Regions from separate parts of the Streptomyces sp. NPDC060002 genome, predicted to be linked through region 2. Evidence: riboswitches for the same ligand, from Rfam matches in the RefSeq annotation. Region 2 holds a riboswitch; each other region holds the start of a gene.

Region 1 (5,604 bases), on a different contig from region 2:
GTCGGCGCCGGTGTACGGAAGTCCGCCCATGTACGGGAATCCGACGGTGTACGGGAGTCCGCCGGGGCCGTCGTACGGATACGGGTACGGCTACGGGCACCCCGCAGCACACGGCCACGGGAACGGCCCCCAGAACGGGTATCCGGCAGGGCCGTACCCCGCTCCCCACCCGCGCCAGTAGGCCGGGCCGAGGCAGGTCAGGCCGAGGCCCGGGTCAGCCGGGCGAGCTCCTCCGCCGTCAGCTCCAGCCGTGCCACCCCCAGCAGCGCCGGAAGCTGCTCGACCGTCCGCGCGGAGGCGATCGGCGCGGCCACCGTCGGCTGCGCGGCGAGCCACGCCAGGGCGACCGTGGGGATCTCGGCGCCGTGGGCCTGGGCGATCTCGTCCAGGGCGGTGAGGACGTCGCGGCCCCGCTCCGTGTCGAGGTGCTTGGCGGCGCCGGCCGCGCGGGCGCTCTGCACGGTCGTGCCGGGCCGGTACTTGCCGGTGAGGAAGCCGGCGGCGAGCGCGAAGTACGGGACGGCGGCGAGGCCGAAGCGGGCGGCGAGGTCCTGGAGGCCGCCCTCGTAGGTGTCGCGGGAGACCAGGTTGTAGTGGGGCTGGAGGGCGACGTACCGGGCCAGGCCCTCGCGGTCGGAGAACTCCAGGGACTCCCGGAGCCGCTCGGGCGAGATGTTGGAGGCGGCGATGTGCCGCACCTTGCCCGCCCGCACCAGCTCGTCGAGCGCGCCGATGATCTCCTCGACGGGCACCTCGGGCTTGTCGAAGTGCGTGTAGTAGAGGTCGATGTGGTCGGTGCCCAGACGGCGGAGCGAGGCGTCGGCGGCGGCCTTGATGTTGTCGGCGGTCAGACCGGGGAACTCGGGGTGCTGGCTCACCTTGGTGGCGATCACGACGTCGTCGCGGTTGCCCCGGGCCTTCACCCACCTGCCGATGATGGTCTCGGACTCACCACCGCTGTTTCCCTCGATCCACGCCGTGTAGGAGTCGGCGGTGTCGACGAAGTTGCCGCCCGCGGCCGCGTAGGCGTCGAGTACGGCGAAGGAGGCCGTCTCGTCGGCGGTCCAGCCGAAGACGTTGCCGCCGAGGGAGAGCGGGAAGACCTCGAGGTCGGAGGAGCCGAGCTTGCGAAGAGAAGTCATGCTTCGTCTCAACGGGCGCCGACGGCCCGCCCATTCCGGGCGTGACGCGAAGAACATGTGAACGGCGCCTGTGGACGGCACGGACGGCAGCCCCGACGCGGAGGGCGTCGGGGCTGCCGGGGTGGATCAGGGTGTCCTCGGGAGAGGAACCGGTCAGGGGTTGAGGCCCTTGCCGCGCAGCCAGGCCGCCGGGTCGATGCCGTCGGCGCTGCCGTTCGGGTGGACCTCGAGGTGGAGGTGGGCCCCGGTGACGTTCCCGGTCGCGCCCACGCGGCCGATCACATCACCGGTGGCGACCTTCTGGCCGACACTGACGCTGATCGACGACTGGTGGCAGAACCACAGCTCGGTGCCGTCGTCCAGAGTCAGGATGGTGCGGTAGCCGTAGGAACCGGCCCAGCCGGCCTCGGTGATGGTGCCGCTGTGGACGGCCTTGATGAGCGTGCCCGTCGGCGCGGCGAAGTCCAGACCCGTGTGGTAGCCGGAGGACCAGAGGGCACCGGCCTGGCCGAAGGTCGAGGTGATGGTGTACGAGGAGGTCGGCAGCGTGTACTGCTTGGCCAGCTCGGCCAGGCGCGCGGCCTCGGCCTTCGCGGCGGCTTCCTCGGCGGCCTTCTTCTTGGCGGCGGCGGCCTTGGCCTCCGCCTCCTTCTCGGCCTTGGCGGCGGCGTCGGACTCGGCCTTGGCCGCGGCGGCGAGGGCCTTGACCTCGACCTGCGACTGCTGTGACTCGGCCTGCGCCATGATCCGGCTGCGCAGTGCCTCGCCGGCGTCGGCTGCGTTCTCCTCGGTGTCCACGGCGGCTTCGGAGCCGAAGCCGGCGAGGGCCGGGGCGGTTTCCGGGGCGGGCTCGTCGTCGGAGATGAGCGAACCCACGTTGGGCAGGTCCGGCATCGAGATCGAGACGGGCGCCTTGCCGGTGTTGGCGCTGGCCATGCCACCCGCGCTGACGGCGGCTATGACGCCGACGCCGAGGACGGTGGAGCTGCGGGCGAATCCGCCGCCGCGCTGCTTGGCGACGCGGTGCTTGCCGCGTACCGGGCGAGTGGACTCCGCGGTGGGGTTCCACTCCTCCCAAGGGCCCTCGTCGGTGCGGTAGCCGCCGTAGCCGAAGGTCTCGGTGGACCGCTGGCTGGGGGCGTAAGGGGCCTCGGGGGCAGGCGGGTTGGACGCCACGCGGGCGCACTCCTTTCCTTCCGTCGCCTACCGGGTTAGCTGACGGGTTCGGAGCGGGAAGGTCTCCTACGCGCGTATACCGGTCGTGGACTCTGCGAGTTCACGAAGGCTTCCGCGTGATTCACCCCAAGGTGGTGGTTCCCCGGTTCCCTTGCGGGATTCGGCACGTGCCGCACGGAGCCGACTCTGGTGCCGGCTGGGACGACCGCGCTGCGTTATCGAACGTTAATAGACCCGGGGGTGGGTTTCCAAGCTGTTCCTCTTGATCAACAACATTTCCGGCCTGGACTTTTGGGCCAGCAGCGGTGAAAAACGGGCGAGTTGACCGCGCCTCGACATTCCCCGGAAACGCTTCATCAGTCACGGAAGTTTTGATGGTGACCCAGTCGTTATGCGCAGGGCGGTCGTCCGGTCACCAAGAGTGAGGGAGCGGTCGACGAAAAGACCGAAGGCCGGAGCCCTTTCGGATTCCGGCCTTCGGTTCATCAGTAGCGGGGACAGGATTTGAACCTGCGACCTCTGGGTTATGAGCCCAGCGAGCTACCGAGCTGCTCCACCCCGCGGCGATGAACACAACTGTACGCCATCAGCGGGGCAGAAAGCACATCGGTTGATCCACGGGGCCCCGGCGGCCTCAGAGGAGGTGGCGGTTCGGCTCCTTCGCCCGCTCCTCGTGCTCCGGGAGCACGAGGACGTCGACGCCCTGGGCCGTGAGCAGACCGGTCCCGTCCGCCTCCGTGACGAACGTGTCCGGCTCGCGCCAGGCCGTGACCACCCTGCGCAGCCCCGCGTCGAGGATGAGGCGGGCGCAGGGGGCCGGGCGGGAGGAGCGGCGGGCGCAGGGTTCGAGGCTGCTGTAGACGGTGGCCGCGGACAGCCGGGGGTCGGCGGGGTCGAGCTTCGCGAGGGCCGCCTCCTCGGCGTGCACGACCGGGTCGCCGGCCTCGCGGGAGTGGCCTCGGGCCAGCTCCGTGCCGTCGGCGGCCACGATCACCGCACCGACACTGAAGGCGGTCTCCGACGGCGGACAGTCGGCCGCGAGTTCGCAGGCGAGGGCCAGCCAGTGCCTGTCGGCTGCGGCGGGCAGCGGTCCGGCGCCGGGGGCGGTGGGCTCGTAGCGGTTCAGGACGACGTCCTCGATGCGCCGGCTCTCCACCAGGCGCAGGCGTCCGCCCTGGTAGCCGCCGGGTCCGAAGAGGCGGGGCGCGGCCGGGTCGCCCACGAAGAGCGGGGCGAGGACCAGCTGGAGTTCGTCGGCGAGGCCCTGCCGGAGCAGCTGGGTGTGGATCGTTCCGCCGCCCTCGACCATGAGGCGCCGTACCCCGCGCTCGTCGTGGAGGTGTTCGAGGAGACGGCGCCAGTCCAGTTCGGGGCCGAGCGGGACGGCGTCCGCGGCGATGCCGAGGGCGCGGACCCGTGCGGCGCCCTTCTCCGTCGTGTACACGACCTTCTCGCCGCCCGTGTGCCAGAAGTTCGCCGCCGGGTCGAGGTCGCCGGAGCCGCTGACGGTGACCTTGAGGGGGTACGGCGGCCGGCCGGCGGCCACCCGGGCGGCGCGGCGCTCGGGGGAGTTCACGAGGAGCCGGGGATTGTCGGCGCGGATGGTGCCGGCGCCGATGAGGATGGCGTCGACGGAGGCTCGTACCTCGTCGACGCGGTCGAAGTCGGCGCGGCCGGACAGGAGCAGGCGCTCGGGCGTGGTGTCGTCCAGGTAGCCGTCGAGGGACACGGCGGCGGACAGCAGGACGTACGGGTACGGCATCGACGCGGCTCCCCGGGTCTTGGTTCAAGTTTGAAACAAACCTACACTGGCTGTATGACGACTCGCTGGCTGTCCCCTGAGGAGCAGCGCGCCTGGCGCGCCTACGTCGCCGGCTACCTCCTGCTGGAGGACGCGATCGACCGGCAGCTCCAGCAGGAGGCCGGCCTGCCTCATCTGTACTACTCCATCCTCGCCAACCTCTCCGAGACACCGGAGCGGCGGCTGCGGATGACCGACCTCGCGGAGCAGCTGAAGATCACCCGCAGCAGGCTGACGTACGCGGTGACGCGCCTGGAGAAGGACGGACTGCTGCGGCGGGAGGAGTGCCGCTGGGACAAGCGCGGGACCGTCGCGGCCCTGACGGACCAGGGTATGGCGGCCTTGGAGAACCTGGCGCCCGGCCATGTCGAGACGGTCCGCTCCGCCCTCTTCGACCGGCTCACTCCCGAGCAGGTGGGGCAGCTGGAGGAGATCTTCACGCAGGTCGTGCTGGGGTTCCAGGACGGCGACGAGGCGGCCCCGCGGGAACTGCCGTGGCGCCGCCGCTCGTCGCCCTGTTCGGGAACCTGATCACCGCGGGCGCATGAGGTGCGCGCCACAATCCCGTTGCTTCAAATTTAAAGCATGGGGTAGGGTCTCGATTCGTTGGATCTGCTTCAAATCTGAAGCACAAAGCGGCCCGGTGCCGCCTTGCCACCGTCCTCCGGACCCGGGAGACCGCATGCCCGACACCCCCTCCGCCACCCCACGCGCCCGCGTCCGGGTACCGCTGCGCTTCCCCGACGGCTACTCCGTCGACGCCGAACTGGTCACCTTCCACGGACTCGCCGACGGCCAGGAACACATCGCCGTCGTCCTCGGCGAGCCGGCGCCCGGGGCCACCCCCCTGGTCCGGCTGCACTCCGAGTGCCTGACCGGTGACGTCTTCGGCTCCGCCCGCTGCGACTGCGGGCCGCAACTGCGCGAGGCGGTCGAGCGCATAGCCGGGACCGGCGGTGTCCTGCTCTACCTCCGCCAGGAGGGCCGCGGCATCGGCCTCTACAACAAGCTCGACGCGTACGCCCTCCAGGACCAGGGCCTGGACACCTACGAGGCCAACGCCGCGCTCGGCCTGCCCGAGGACGACCGCGACTACACGGCCGCCGCCCAGATGCTGCGCGCCCTGGGCATCACGAGCCTGGACCTGCTGTCCAACAACCCCGACAAGGCAGGCCAGTTGCGCGACCTGGGCATCGACGTCCACGACCGGGTCCCGACGGGCGTCTTCACGACCCCGCACAACGTCCGCTACCTGCGCGCGAAGGTCCTCCAGACGCAGCACACGCTGCCCCTGGCCGACCTCACCGGGCTGAGCGTGAGCTGACCGCCGACGGCCCGAACGGACCGTCCAGCGCGGCCCACTGGAGCAGCATGATGGTCTTCGCGTCGGCGATCGCGCCGGTGCGGACGAGGTCGAGGGCCTCCGTGAAGGGGAGTTCGACGACGGCGATGTCCTCGCCCTCGGCCGCCACGCCCGCCGTGCCG
Region 2 (5,604 bases):
GCGGGGAAGACGGAGCTGGCGGGGCAGGTCGGCGAGCGGCTCCTCGGACAGGGGGAGGCGGAGGAGGCACTGCCGTATCTGCGGAGCGCGGCGGAGCGGAATCCGGACGGTCACGAGACGAGACTGGTCGGGGAGGCCCACCTCGCCCTGGCAGAGCAAGCGCTGAGCAGGGCGGCGCACGGCGGTGACATGGCGGCGGCACACCGACTGGGGGACCTGTTGCTCGGGCAGGGTGAGTTGAGCAGGGCGTCGCGCCACTACACGGAGGCCGAGGCGGGCGGGTACGCCCCGGTCGCCCGGAGCGCTGCCGTGTACTTCCTGCTGCGCTTCGAGGCCGAACTGGCCGAGGTACTGCTCACCCGTGCCGCCGCCTCCGGAGACGGGAAGGCCGCACGTCTGCTGAGTGACGCCCAGGAGCCGCGCCAGAGCCTGGACGACGCCGCGGAGTACTTCAACGCCGGCCACCCCCTGGACGCGGCCCACCACGGTGCCGTACTGGAGAAGATGGGGCTCCTGGAGCAGGCCCGCACGGACTACGAACAGGGCTGCGCCGACGGCGACGCCTACGCCGCCTATCGCCTCGCCCTCCTCCTCGACAAACAGAGCAACTTCAGCGAGGCCACCCTCTGGTACCGCAAGGCCGCCGACATGGGGCACCCCGGCGCGCGGAAGGCCCTCGCGGAACACGTCGAGGACACCGCTACGGTCAAGGAGTGACCGAGCAGCCCGACACAGACAACCCGGACAGCACCGCTCCCGAACTCTTCACCTGGGAGTTCGCGACCGACCCCTACCCCGCCTACGCCTGGCTGCGCGAGCACGCGCCCGTGCACCGCACCGTGTTGCCCAGTGGTGTCGAGGCCTGGCTGGTCACCCGGTACGGCGACGCGAAACAGGCCCTCGCCGACCAGCGGCTCTCCAAGAACCCGGCGCATCATGACGAACCGGCGCACGCCAAGGGCAAGACCGGCATCCCCGGTGAGCGCAAGGCCGAGCTGATGACGCATCTGCTCAACATCGACCCGCCGGACCACACCCGGCTGCGACGGCTCGTCAGCAAGGCCTTCACGCCCCGCCGGGTCGCCGAGTTCGCGCCGCGCGTCCAGGAGCTGACGGATCAGCTCATCGACCGGTTCGCCGCCGAGGGCGGTGCCGACCTCATCCACGACTTCGCCTTTCCTCTCCCCATCTACGCGATCTGCGACCTCCTGGGCGTCCCCCGCGAGGACCAGGACGACTTCCGCGACTGGGCGGGGATGATGATCCGGCACGGCGGGGGCCCGAGGGGCGGGGTCGCGCGGTCGGTGAAGAAGATGCGCGGGTACCTGCTGGAGCTCATCCACCGCAAGCGCGCGGAGCTCCCCGCCGACCCGGCTCCCGGCGAGGACCTCCTCTCCGGTCTGATCCGCGCCTCGGACCATGGCGAGCACCTCACCGAGAACGAGGCCGCCGCCATGGCCTTCATCCTGCTGTTCGCCGGCTTCGAGACGACCGTCAATCTCATCGGCAACGGCACCTACGCCCTCCTCACCCACCCCGAGCAGCGCGAACGCCTCCAGCGGTCGCTCACCGAGGACGACGGCGACCGCGGCCTCCTCGAAACCGGCGTCGAGGAACTCCTGCGCTACGACGGCCCCGTGGAGCTCGCCACCTGGCGGTTCGCGACCGAGCCGCTGAGCGTCGGCGGGCAGGACATCGCGCCGGGCGACCCCGTCCTCGTCGTACTGGCGGCGGCCGACCGTGACCCGGCGCGCTTCTCGGACCCCGACACCCTCGACCTGTCCCGCCGCGACAACCAGCACCTCGGCTACGGCCATGGCATCCACTACTGCCTGGGCGCCCCGCTGGCCCGGCTGGAGGGCCAGACCGCGCTGGCCACCCTCCTGACCCGGCTGCCCGACCTCCGACTGGCCGTGGATCCGGCCGAGTTGAGGTGGCGCGGTGGGCTCATCATGCGCGGATTGCGGACTTTGCCGGTCGAGTTCACTCCGGTGCAATCCGGCTCATAAGCGGTCCATGTCTGACCGGATGTCAGCCGGAGTGTGACCGTTCGGCGGAGCAAAGGTGACCAACACTCAAGTCTGTGATCTTCACGTGATCTGCGCGGCATTAACTTGTGACAAGTGATCGTCTGCCGATACGTTCACTCGTCAGCGCGGAACATCGGTCTCACCCGCCGCGCCGGTCAGTGCTGTCCAGAGAAAGGCCCCTCGCATGCTCTCCGGGAACGGTCGTCACCGTCGCCCCCGCCAGGCCCCGGCCCTCCTTGTCGCGGCCGGAGTGACGGGCTCCGCCATCGCCATCCCGCTGCTCGCCGCCTCCGGCGCGAGCGCGGCCGACGGCACGGTGTGGGACAAGGTGGCGCAGTGCGAGACCGGCGCCTCGTGGAGCGCCGACGACGGCGACGGCGAGTACGGCGGCCTGAGCCTCACCCAGAAGGACTGGGAGACGTACGGCGGCCTCGACTACGCGACGAGCCCGGACCTGGCCAGCCGCAGCCAGCAGATCGCCGTGGCGCAGAAGGTGCTCGCGGCCGACGGCATCGGGGCATGGGGCACCTGCGGGCTGACCTCCGGGCTCACCCAGGAGAACGGCGCACTGAACGTGGACACCGGCGTGGCGGACGACTCGTCCGACTCGTCCGACTCATCAGGGTCTTCCGGATTGTCCGACCTGTCCAGGGGGTTGTCCGGATCCTCGGGCTCCTCGACGAGCGGTGACTCCTCGACGGGATCGTCCGACTCGTCCGCCGATTCCTCCGGTTCGCCCTCGGCGTCCACTTCCTCCCCTTCGTCCTCTTCCTCCGCCGCCACGGATGACTCCGGCACGTCCGGCGGTTCCGGCGGCCGGGGTGACGGGTCGACGGGCGACGGTTCCCCCACGGCGACCCCGGAAACGGGCGACTCGGACAATTCCGGCCAGGATGAGGGCTCTTGGAGCCTCGTCGACACCAGCTCCCTCGGCTCCGGCCGCCACCGTGGCGCCACCGCCGACGAGGCGGCGACCAAGAGCGCGACCGACACCGGCGTGGACGGCACCACCACCGCCTCCGCCGGCCGGCATGCCGCGGCCACCTATGTCGTCCAGGAGGGCGACTCCCTCGCGTCCATCGCCGACTCCCTTGGCCTCGACGGCGGATGGCGCGCCCTCTACGCCGAGAACAGGGACCTCATCGGCGTCGACCCGAGCAACATCGCCGCCGGTCAGACCCTCGACACAGGGGTGTAATAGGGCGCAAAGCCCAAGAAAAACAGCGGGAGTTCACGTCACGCTTCGCGCCGAATGTCCGTTTTGGTGAAAGTGTGGGATGAGTCTCAGAAGCCCTGATCGTCTTTGAAATTCCGCCGATCGCGTGTCTACGGTCGAGGCCGCTCGGCAACCCGAGCCCCGGCCGTCGCAACGCCGAATCCTGCCAGCGACGACCCGGGAACAGTCGTCGCGTAAGCGCCGCAGGCAGGAGCGGGGGACCCAAGGTAAGTGCCGCGCCGGTCGGTCGACCGGAACGGCTCGGGGTGAAGCCACACCTCCCACGGAGCAGCGCTCCGGCGGACGAGGACGTGGCCGGGCAACTCACACGGCCCGAACCCGACAGCTCACCTCGCAGGCGTCGGTGAGGGGATCCACCATGCTGTTTTCCGCCAAGGGCAAGCACCGCCGCCCGTCCAAGGCGACCCGCGTCGCCGCGCTCGCCGGCGTCACCGGTGTCGCCATCGCCGCCCCGCTGATGGCGGCCGGCAGCGCCTCCGCCGCCACCGCCTCCGAGTGGGACGCGGTCGCCCAGTGCGAGGCCGGCGGCAACTGGTCCATCAACACCGGCAACGGCTACTACGGCGGCCTCCAGTTCTCGGCGTCCACCTGGGCCGCGTACGGCGGCACCGCCTACGCCTCCACCGCCGACCAGGCCTCCAAGTCCCAGCAGATAGCCATCGGCGAGAAGGTCCTCGCGGGCCAGGGCAAGGGTGCCTGGCCGGTCTGCGGCACCGGCCTGTCCGGCGCCGCCTACAACGGCGGCAGCGCCGGCTCCTCGAGCTCCGGCTCGGCCGGCTCCTCCGGTTCCTCCAGCTCGTCGAACAGCGGCGGCACCAGCAGCCGCTCGACCGAGGAGCAGAGCGCCTCCCGCTCGACCGACCGCCCGGCCGCCTCCAAGACGGTCACCACCCCGACCGGCGAGAAGGTCAAGAAGGGCGACGGCGAGTACAAGGTCGTCAAGGGCGACACCCTCAGCTCCATCGCCGAGAAGCACAAGGTCAAGGGCGGCTGGGCGAAGCTGTTCGAGCTGAACAAGGACATCGTCGTCGAAGCGGACCTCATCTACCCGGGCCAGCAGCTGCACCTGAAGTGACACTGCGCCTGAAGTGACACTGCGCCTGAAGTGACACTGCGCCTGAAGTGACAACTTCACATGCCGTGACACTGGGCCTGAAGTGTCATGGCACGTGAAGTGACACCTGGCCCCAAGAGAAGCCACAGCGCCCTCACATCCGAGGTCGGCACACTGAAGACCTCGTGAGGGTCACCCCCCGTCCCCACGGGCTCCCCGCTCCGGTGCGTGTTCCCCCGTACGCACCGGAGCGGGGTTTCTCTTTGCCCGTTCGTCACTTCCTGTCGGCCTTTCTCGGCCACCCCCTTTGTTCCGGGCGGAAACAATAGGTACGGTCTCCCTGTCCACGGGACGGTCGGTCGGCTGCCGACGGCTCCGGGGCGGTTAGGCTCTAGTCGCAAGGCTCAGCAAGGGATCGTCACGGTCCCTGGGCCCCGCACAACCAGCGTCACATCCCAAGAAGGAGATGCTCGTGCCGTCCATCGACGTCGTCGTAGCCCGGGAAATCCTGGACTCCCGAGGCAACCCCACGGTCGAGGTCGAGGTCGGCCTCGACGACGGCAGCACGGGTCGTGCCGCCGTTCCGTCCGGCGCCTCCACCGGTGCCTTCGAGGCCATCGAGCTCCGCGACGGTGACCCCAACCGCTACCTCGGCAAGGGTGTCGAGAAGGCCGTCCTCGCCGTCATCGAGCAGATCGGCCCGGAGCTCGTCGGCTACGACGCCACCGAGCAGCGCCTGATCGACCAGGCCATGTTCGACCTGGACGCCACCGACAACAAGGGCTCGCTCGGCGCCAACGCCATCCTCGGCGTCTCGCTCGCCGTCGCCCACGCCGCCTCCGAGGCCAGCGACCTGCCGCTGTTCCGCTACCTGGGCGGCCCCAACGCGCACCTGCTGCCGGTGCCGATGATGAACATCCTGAACGGCGGCTCGCACGCCGACTCCAACGTGGACATCCAGGAGTTCATGATCGCCCCGATCGGCGCGGAGACCTTCTCCGAGGCCCTGCGCTGGGGCGCCGAGGTCTACCACACCCTCAAGAAGGTGCTGAAGACCAAGGGCCTGTCCACCGGCCTCGGCGACGAGGGCGGCTTCGCCCCGAACCTGGAGTCCAACCGCGCCGCGCTCGACCTCATCCTCGAGGCCATCAAGCAGGCCGGTTACGTGCCCGGCGAGCAGATCGCGCTCGCGCTCGACGTCGCCGCGTCCGAGTTCTACAAGGACGGCAAGTACGAGTTCGAGGGCAAGTCGCGCTCGGCCGCCGAGATGACCGAGTACTACG
Region 3 (5,604 bases), on a different contig from region 2:
GCTCGCCCGGTTCGCCGAGGAGGGCCCCACGGCCGAGGAAATGGAGCGGGCCCAGGCGCAGTTGGAGCGTGAGTGGCTCGACCGGCTCGGCACGGTCGCCGGCCGCGCCGACGAACTGTGCCGGTTCGCCGTGCTGTTCGGTGACCCGCAGCTCGCCCTCACCGCCGTGCAGCGCGTGCTGGACGTGACGCCGGAGGAGGTGCAGGAGATCGCCAAGGCCCGCCTGCGCCCCGACAACCGCGCGGTGCTCGTCTACGAGCCGACCGCCGCCGAAGCCCCCGCCGACCAGGACGAGAACGAGGAGGCGGCCCGGTGACCGAGCTCGCCACGATGGACTTCCACCCCCAGCCCCGGGCGGGCGAGGCCAAGCCGTGGGCGTTCCCGGCGCCCGAGCGCACCGCGCTGGCCAACGGCCTGACCGTGCTGCACTGCCACCGTCCCGGCCAGCAGGTCGTCGCCGTCGAGATCCTCCTCGACGCACCCCTGGACGCCGAACCGGCCGACCTCGACGGCGTCGCCACGATCATGGCGCGTGCCTTCTCCGAGGGCACCGACAAGCACTCCGCCGAGGAGTTCGCCGCCGAACTGGAGCGCTCCGGCGCCACCCTGGACGCGCACGCCGATCACCCCGGCGTCCGGCTGAGCCTCGAAGTGCCGGCCTCGCGCCTGTCCAAGGGCCTCGGTCTGCTCGCCGACGCCCTGAGGGCCCCCGCGTTCGCCGACAGCGAGGTCGAGCGCCTCGTCCGCAACCGCCTGGACGAGATCCCGCACGAGCTGGCCAACCCCTCCCGGCGCGCCGCCAAGGAGCTCTCCAAGGAGCTGTTCCCGGCCACCGCGCGGATGTCGCGCCCACGCCAGGGCACCGCGGAGACGGTCGAGAAGATCGACTCCGCTGCCGTACGCGCCTTCTACGAGAAGCACGTCCGTCCCGCCACGGCCACCGCCGTGGTCGTCGGCGACCTCACCGGCGTCGACCTGGAGGCGCTCCTCGGCGACACCCTGGGCGCCTGGACGGGCTCCTCGGCCCAGCCGCGGCCCGTGCCGCCGGTGACCGCCGACGACACCGGCCGCGTCGTCATCGTGGACCGTCCCGGCGCCGTCCAGACGCAGTTGCTGATCGGCCGGATCGGCGCCGACCGGCACGACCGTGTGTGGCCCGCGCAGGTGCTCGGCACGTACTGCCTCGGTGGCACCCTCACCTCCCGGCTGGACCGTGTCCTGCGGGAGGAGAAGGGCTACACCTACGGTGTCCGCGCGTTCGGGCAGGTCCTGCGGTCCGCCCCCGACGGCTCGGGCGCCGCGATGCTCGCCATCAGCGGGTCCATCGACACCCCGAACACCGGTCCCGCTCTGGACGACCTGTGGAAGGTGCTGCGCACCCTCGCCGCAGAGGGGCTGACCGACGCCGAGCGGGACATCGCCGTGCAGAACCTGGTCGGTGTGGCGCCGCTGAAGTTCGAGACCGCCGCGGCCGTCGCCGGCACGCTGGCCGACCAGGTCGAGCAGCACCTGCCCGACGACTTCCAGGCCACGCTGTACCAGCAGCTCGCCGCGACCGGCACGGTGGAGGCCACCGCGGCGGCCGTGAACGCCTTCCCGGTGGACCGGCTGGTGACCGTTCTCGTGGGGGACGCGGCCCAGATCAAGGAGCCGGTCGAGGCCCTCGGCATCGGCGAGGTGAAGGTCGTGTCCGCGGAGTAGGTCCCGGCAACGGCACACGCGTGCGGGGGCCCTGGTCGACGAAAGCGTCACCAGGGCCTCCCCATGTCCGAATTGATGCGGAGGTTGCCTGTCTGCCCTGTGGGATGCGCTACAAAAACCGGGATCCGTTTGAGGATTGAAACCCCGCCGCTTAGCGTCATCCGGGCTGTTCGTCAGGCAGTGCGCCGCAGCCGCGGCACCGGACAGTCATCGCCGAGTCCCCGTACGGCGCGAGCCAGGGGAGCCGGGGACCCAATTGTGAAGTCCCTGGGGTGAATCGGACGCCCGCGCGTGAACGCGAGGGGGTCCGTAGGAGACCTTCCTGCTCCGAACCCGTCAGCTAACCCGGTAGGCGAGAGGGAAGGAAAGGACACCCCCGACTTCATGGCGTTCACCAGCGCCCCCGGGAAGCACCGTCGGCCCAGCCGGATGCAGCGCAGCAGCGTTCGCGCGGCGGGCATCGCGGCGCTCACCACCACCGGTGTCATGGCCACCGTCGCCTCCACCCCGGCCTTCGCCGCCGAGCCCACCCCCGAGCAGACCGGGCTGATCCCCGTCGTGACCGCCGGCGAGTCCGCAGCCGAGTCCGTCGCGGAGCAGGTCGACGACCAGGTCGCCCGGCAGAAGCAGGCCGCCTTCGAGGAGGCCGCCCGTCAGGCCGCCGCCAAGAAGGCCGTGGAGGAGCGCGAGGCACGCGTGCGTGCCGCCCGCGAGGCCGAGCGCAAGCGCCTCAACACCTTCGTGCTGCCGATCACCGGTTCCTACGTCTCCACCAGTTACCAGGCCAGCAGCTCGCTGTGGTCCTCCGGCAGCCACACCGGCGTCGACTTCCACGCCGCGAGCGGTACCTCCGTGCACTCGGTCGGCTCCGGCACCGTGGTCGAGGCCGGCTGGGGCGGGTCCTACGGCAACCAGATCGTGATCAAGATGAACGACGGGACCTACACCCAGTACGGTCACCTGTCGTCCCTCGCGGTGTCGGTGGGCCAGACGGTCACCCCGGGCGAGCGGATCGGCCTGTCCGGCGCCACCGGCAACGTCACCGGCGCGCATCTGCACTTCGAGGCCCGCACCACCGCGGAGTACGGCTCGGACATCGACCCGGTCGCCTACCTCCGCAACCACGGCGTGAACGTCTGACGACTCACGGCGACAGATCGTCTTGCCCCGGCCCTTGCGGCCGGGGCTTTCGCTGTTTCCGAGGCCCTGCTGTCCAAAAAATATCCCTGGATTCCGGCCCGCCATCGGAAATTCCCGCTCATTGCAATAGAGTCACGGAACACACGTCAATCGTCGACGTTTCACGGGGATTAAGGCGGAGGTCCGTCATGCGTATTCCGGCGCACTCGGTGTGCACGGCCATTCGGGACGACATCGTCGCGGGTGTCTACGAGCGCGGCAGCCGCCTCACCGAGGAGCTCCTCGCCCGCCGCTACGGCGTTTCCCGCGTCCCGGTCCGAGAGGCGCTGCGCACGCTGGAGGCCGAGGGCTTCGTCGTCACGCGGCGGCACGCGGGCGCGTGCGTCGCGGAGCCGACCGAGCAGGAGGCGGCGGACCTGTTGGAGATGCGCATGCTGCTGGAGCCGCTCGGCGCCTCACGGGCCGCCCAGCGGCGCACCGAGGCCCATCTGAAGGTGCTGCGCGGACTCGTCCGGCTGGGCCAGGAGCGGGCCAGGCGGGGCAACAGCGAGGATCTGCGCTCCCTGGGGAGCTGGTTCCACGAGACCCTCGCCCAGTCCTCCGGAAGCCATGCCCTGACGTCGATGCTCACTCAGCTCCGCCACAAGATCGCCTGGATGTACGCGGTGGAGGCGCCGGCCAGCCCCGTGGAGTCATGGGCGGAGCACGGCGCGATCGTGGACGCGGTGGCGCGCGGCGACGGCGAGCGCGCGCGGGCGATCACGGCGCTGCACACCGAGCGCGCGACGACCGCGCACCGGCTGCGCTTTCCCGGCAACCCCGAGCGCGCCGACCGTGTGAGAACTTCGCAACCTCCCGTAAACATGACGGGTCTGCGGCATTAACACGGGGGCCGTATACAAAGAGGGGATAATTCGCGGGGGATTATTTCTGCTGCCCGTGACGGGAAATGCGAAGGGCTCGCCCGATAATTCGGACGAGCCCTTCGGGGTCAGCGGGACGGCGCCTTTCAAGTGGCGAACACCGCAACCGTCAATTGGGCGACCCGTTAAGGGGTGCGCACGCTCAGACGGTCTCGGGGAGCTCCTCGAGACCCTCGGCGACCAGCTTCGCGAGCCGGTCGAGGGCGGCGTCGGCGCCGTCGGCCTCGGAGGCGAGGACGATCTCCTCGCCGCCCTGGGCGCCCAGGCCGAGAACGGCCAGCATGGAGGCCGCGTTGACGGGGTTGCCGTCGGCCTTGGCGATCGTCACCGGGATACCTGCGGCCGTGGCGGCCCGGACGAAGATGGAAGCGGGGCGGGCGTGAAGGCCCTCGGCCCAGCCGACGTTGACGCGGCGCTCAGCCATGTGATGCTGCCCTTCAGTGTTCAGGTTGTCTAGACCAGTGTTCCACACGTGAAGCGAGTGAGGGAGGGGTCGTGTGGGGTTCCCTCCCGACGTGGACGTCGGATCGCGGCCTCGATCCGACGTGCGTCCTCCACAGACTGCCTCGCGCCGTTGTCGTACGCGAGCCGTACTGTGGGCCCCATGCAGAGCGCGTCGGACCGGCACGAGTACCCCGCCCACTGGGAGGCCGACGTGGTGCTGCGCGACGGCGGCACCGCGCGCATCCGCCCCATCACCATCGATGACGCCGAGCGCCTGGTCAGCTTCTACGAGCAGGTTTCGGACGAGTCGAAGTACTACCGCTTCTTCGCGCCCTACCCGCGCCTGTCCGACAAGGACGTCCACCGCTTCACGCACCACGACTTTGTGGACCGGGTGGGACTCGCGGCCACGGTCGGCGGCGAGTTCATCGCCACCGTACGCTATGACCGCATTGGTGCCGACGGCATGGCGGCCTCGGCGCCGGCCGACGAGGCCGAGGTCGCGTTCCTCGTGCAGGACGCCCACCAGGGCAGGGGCGTCGCCTCCGCGCTGCTCGAGCACATCGCGGCCGTGGCACGCGAGCGCGACATCCGCCGCTTCGCGGCCGAGGTCCTCCCCGCCAACACCAAGATGATCAAGGTGTTCACGGACGCCGGTTACACCCAGAAGCGCAGCTTCGAGGACGGCGTCGTCCACCTGGAGTTCGGCCTCGAACCCACCGAGCGCTCCGTCGCCGTGCAGCGCGCGCGGGAACAGCGCGCCGAGGCGCACTCCGTGGGCCGGCTGCTGGCGCCCGGCTCCGTAGCAGTCGTCGGCACCGGCCGCACTCCCGGCGGCGTCGGACGGAGCGTCCTCGGCAACCTCCGCGAGGCCGGCTTCACCGGGCGGCTGTACGCCGTGAACAAGGCCTTCCCCGAGGACCTGAAGGAACTGGACGGGGTGCCCGCCCACCGCTCGGTGCGCGACATTGCGGCGCCCGTCGACCTCGCGGTCGTCGCCGTCCCGGCGGAGCAGGTCCCCGAGGCCGTCGCCGAGTGCGGCGAGCACGGCGTGCAGGGACTCGTGGTCCTCTCCGCCGGTTACGCCGAGAGCGGCCCCGACGGACGGGAGCGCCAGCGCCAACTCGTCCGGCACGCACGCGCGTACGGCATGCGGATCATCGGCCCCAACGCCTTCGGAGTCATCAACACCTCCCCGGAGGTGCGGCTGAACGCCTCACTGGCCCCGGAGATGCCCAGGCCCGGCCGGATCGGGCTGTTCGCCCAGTCCGGAGCCATCGGCATCGCCCTGCTGTCCCGCCTCCACCGGCGTGGCGGAGGCGTCACCGGCGTCACCGGCGTGTCGACCTTCGTCTCCTCCGGCAACCGCGCGGACGTCTCGGGCAACGACGTCCTC

What was found. A riboswitch is a leader RNA that binds a small molecule or an ion and turns the genes downstream of it on or off. The one in region 2 is predicted to bind cyclic di-AMP.
Region 1: another riboswitch for cyclic di-AMP. It lies ahead of ACFWBD_RS37695 (M23 family metallopeptidase); the one in region 2 lies ahead of ACFWBD_RS23525 (transglycosylase family protein).
Region 3: another riboswitch for cyclic di-AMP. It lies ahead of ACFWBD_RS14655 (M23 family metallopeptidase); the one in region 2 lies ahead of ACFWBD_RS23525 (transglycosylase family protein).

What each region holds. Positions count from the first base shown of each region.
Region 1 covers NZ_JBHWUW010000075.1:20,713-26,316, forward strand. The annotation lists gene ACFWBD_RS37685 (PrsW family intramembrane metalloprotease) at 1-181, shown strand, start outside; gene ACFWBD_RS37690 (aldo/keto reductase) at 198-1,142, opposite strand; gene ACFWBD_RS37695 (M23 family metallopeptidase) at 1,296-2,318, opposite strand; cyclic di-AMP (ydaO/yuaA leader) riboswitch at 2,326-2,494, opposite strand; tRNA gene ACFWBD_RS37700 (tRNA-Met) at 2,808-2,881, opposite strand; gene ACFWBD_RS37705 (dihydrofolate reductase family protein) at 2,953-4,080, opposite strand; gene ACFWBD_RS37710 (MarR family winged helix-turn-helix transcriptional regulator) at 4,135-4,650, shown strand; gene ribA (GTP cyclohydrolase II) at 4,802-5,443, shown strand; gene ACFWBD_RS37720 (NUDIX domain-containing protein) at 5,421-5,604, opposite strand, start outside.
Region 2 covers NZ_JBHWUW010000027.1:62,114-67,717, reverse strand. The annotation lists gene ACFWBD_RS23540 (hypothetical protein) at 1-717, shown strand, start outside; gene ACFWBD_RS23535 (cytochrome P450) at 714-2,009, shown strand; gene ACFWBD_RS23530 (transglycosylase family protein) at 2,215-3,228, shown strand; cyclic di-AMP (ydaO/yuaA leader) riboswitch at 3,436-3,622, shown strand; gene ACFWBD_RS23525 (transglycosylase family protein) at 3,626-4,342, shown strand; gene eno (phosphopyruvate hydratase) at 4,788-5,604, shown strand, end outside.
Region 3 covers NZ_JBHWUW010000013.1:26,306-31,909, reverse strand. The annotation lists gene ACFWBD_RS14665 (M16 family metallopeptidase) at 1-316, shown strand, start outside; gene ACFWBD_RS14660 (M16 family metallopeptidase) at 313-1,701, shown strand; cyclic di-AMP (ydaO/yuaA leader) riboswitch at 1,903-2,071, shown strand; gene ACFWBD_RS14655 (M23 family metallopeptidase) at 2,086-2,841, shown strand; gene ACFWBD_RS14650 (GntR family transcriptional regulator) at 3,030-3,725, shown strand; gene ACFWBD_RS14645 (HPr family phosphocarrier protein) at 3,907-4,188, opposite strand; gene ACFWBD_RS14640 (GNAT family N-acetyltransferase) at 4,369-5,604, shown strand, end outside.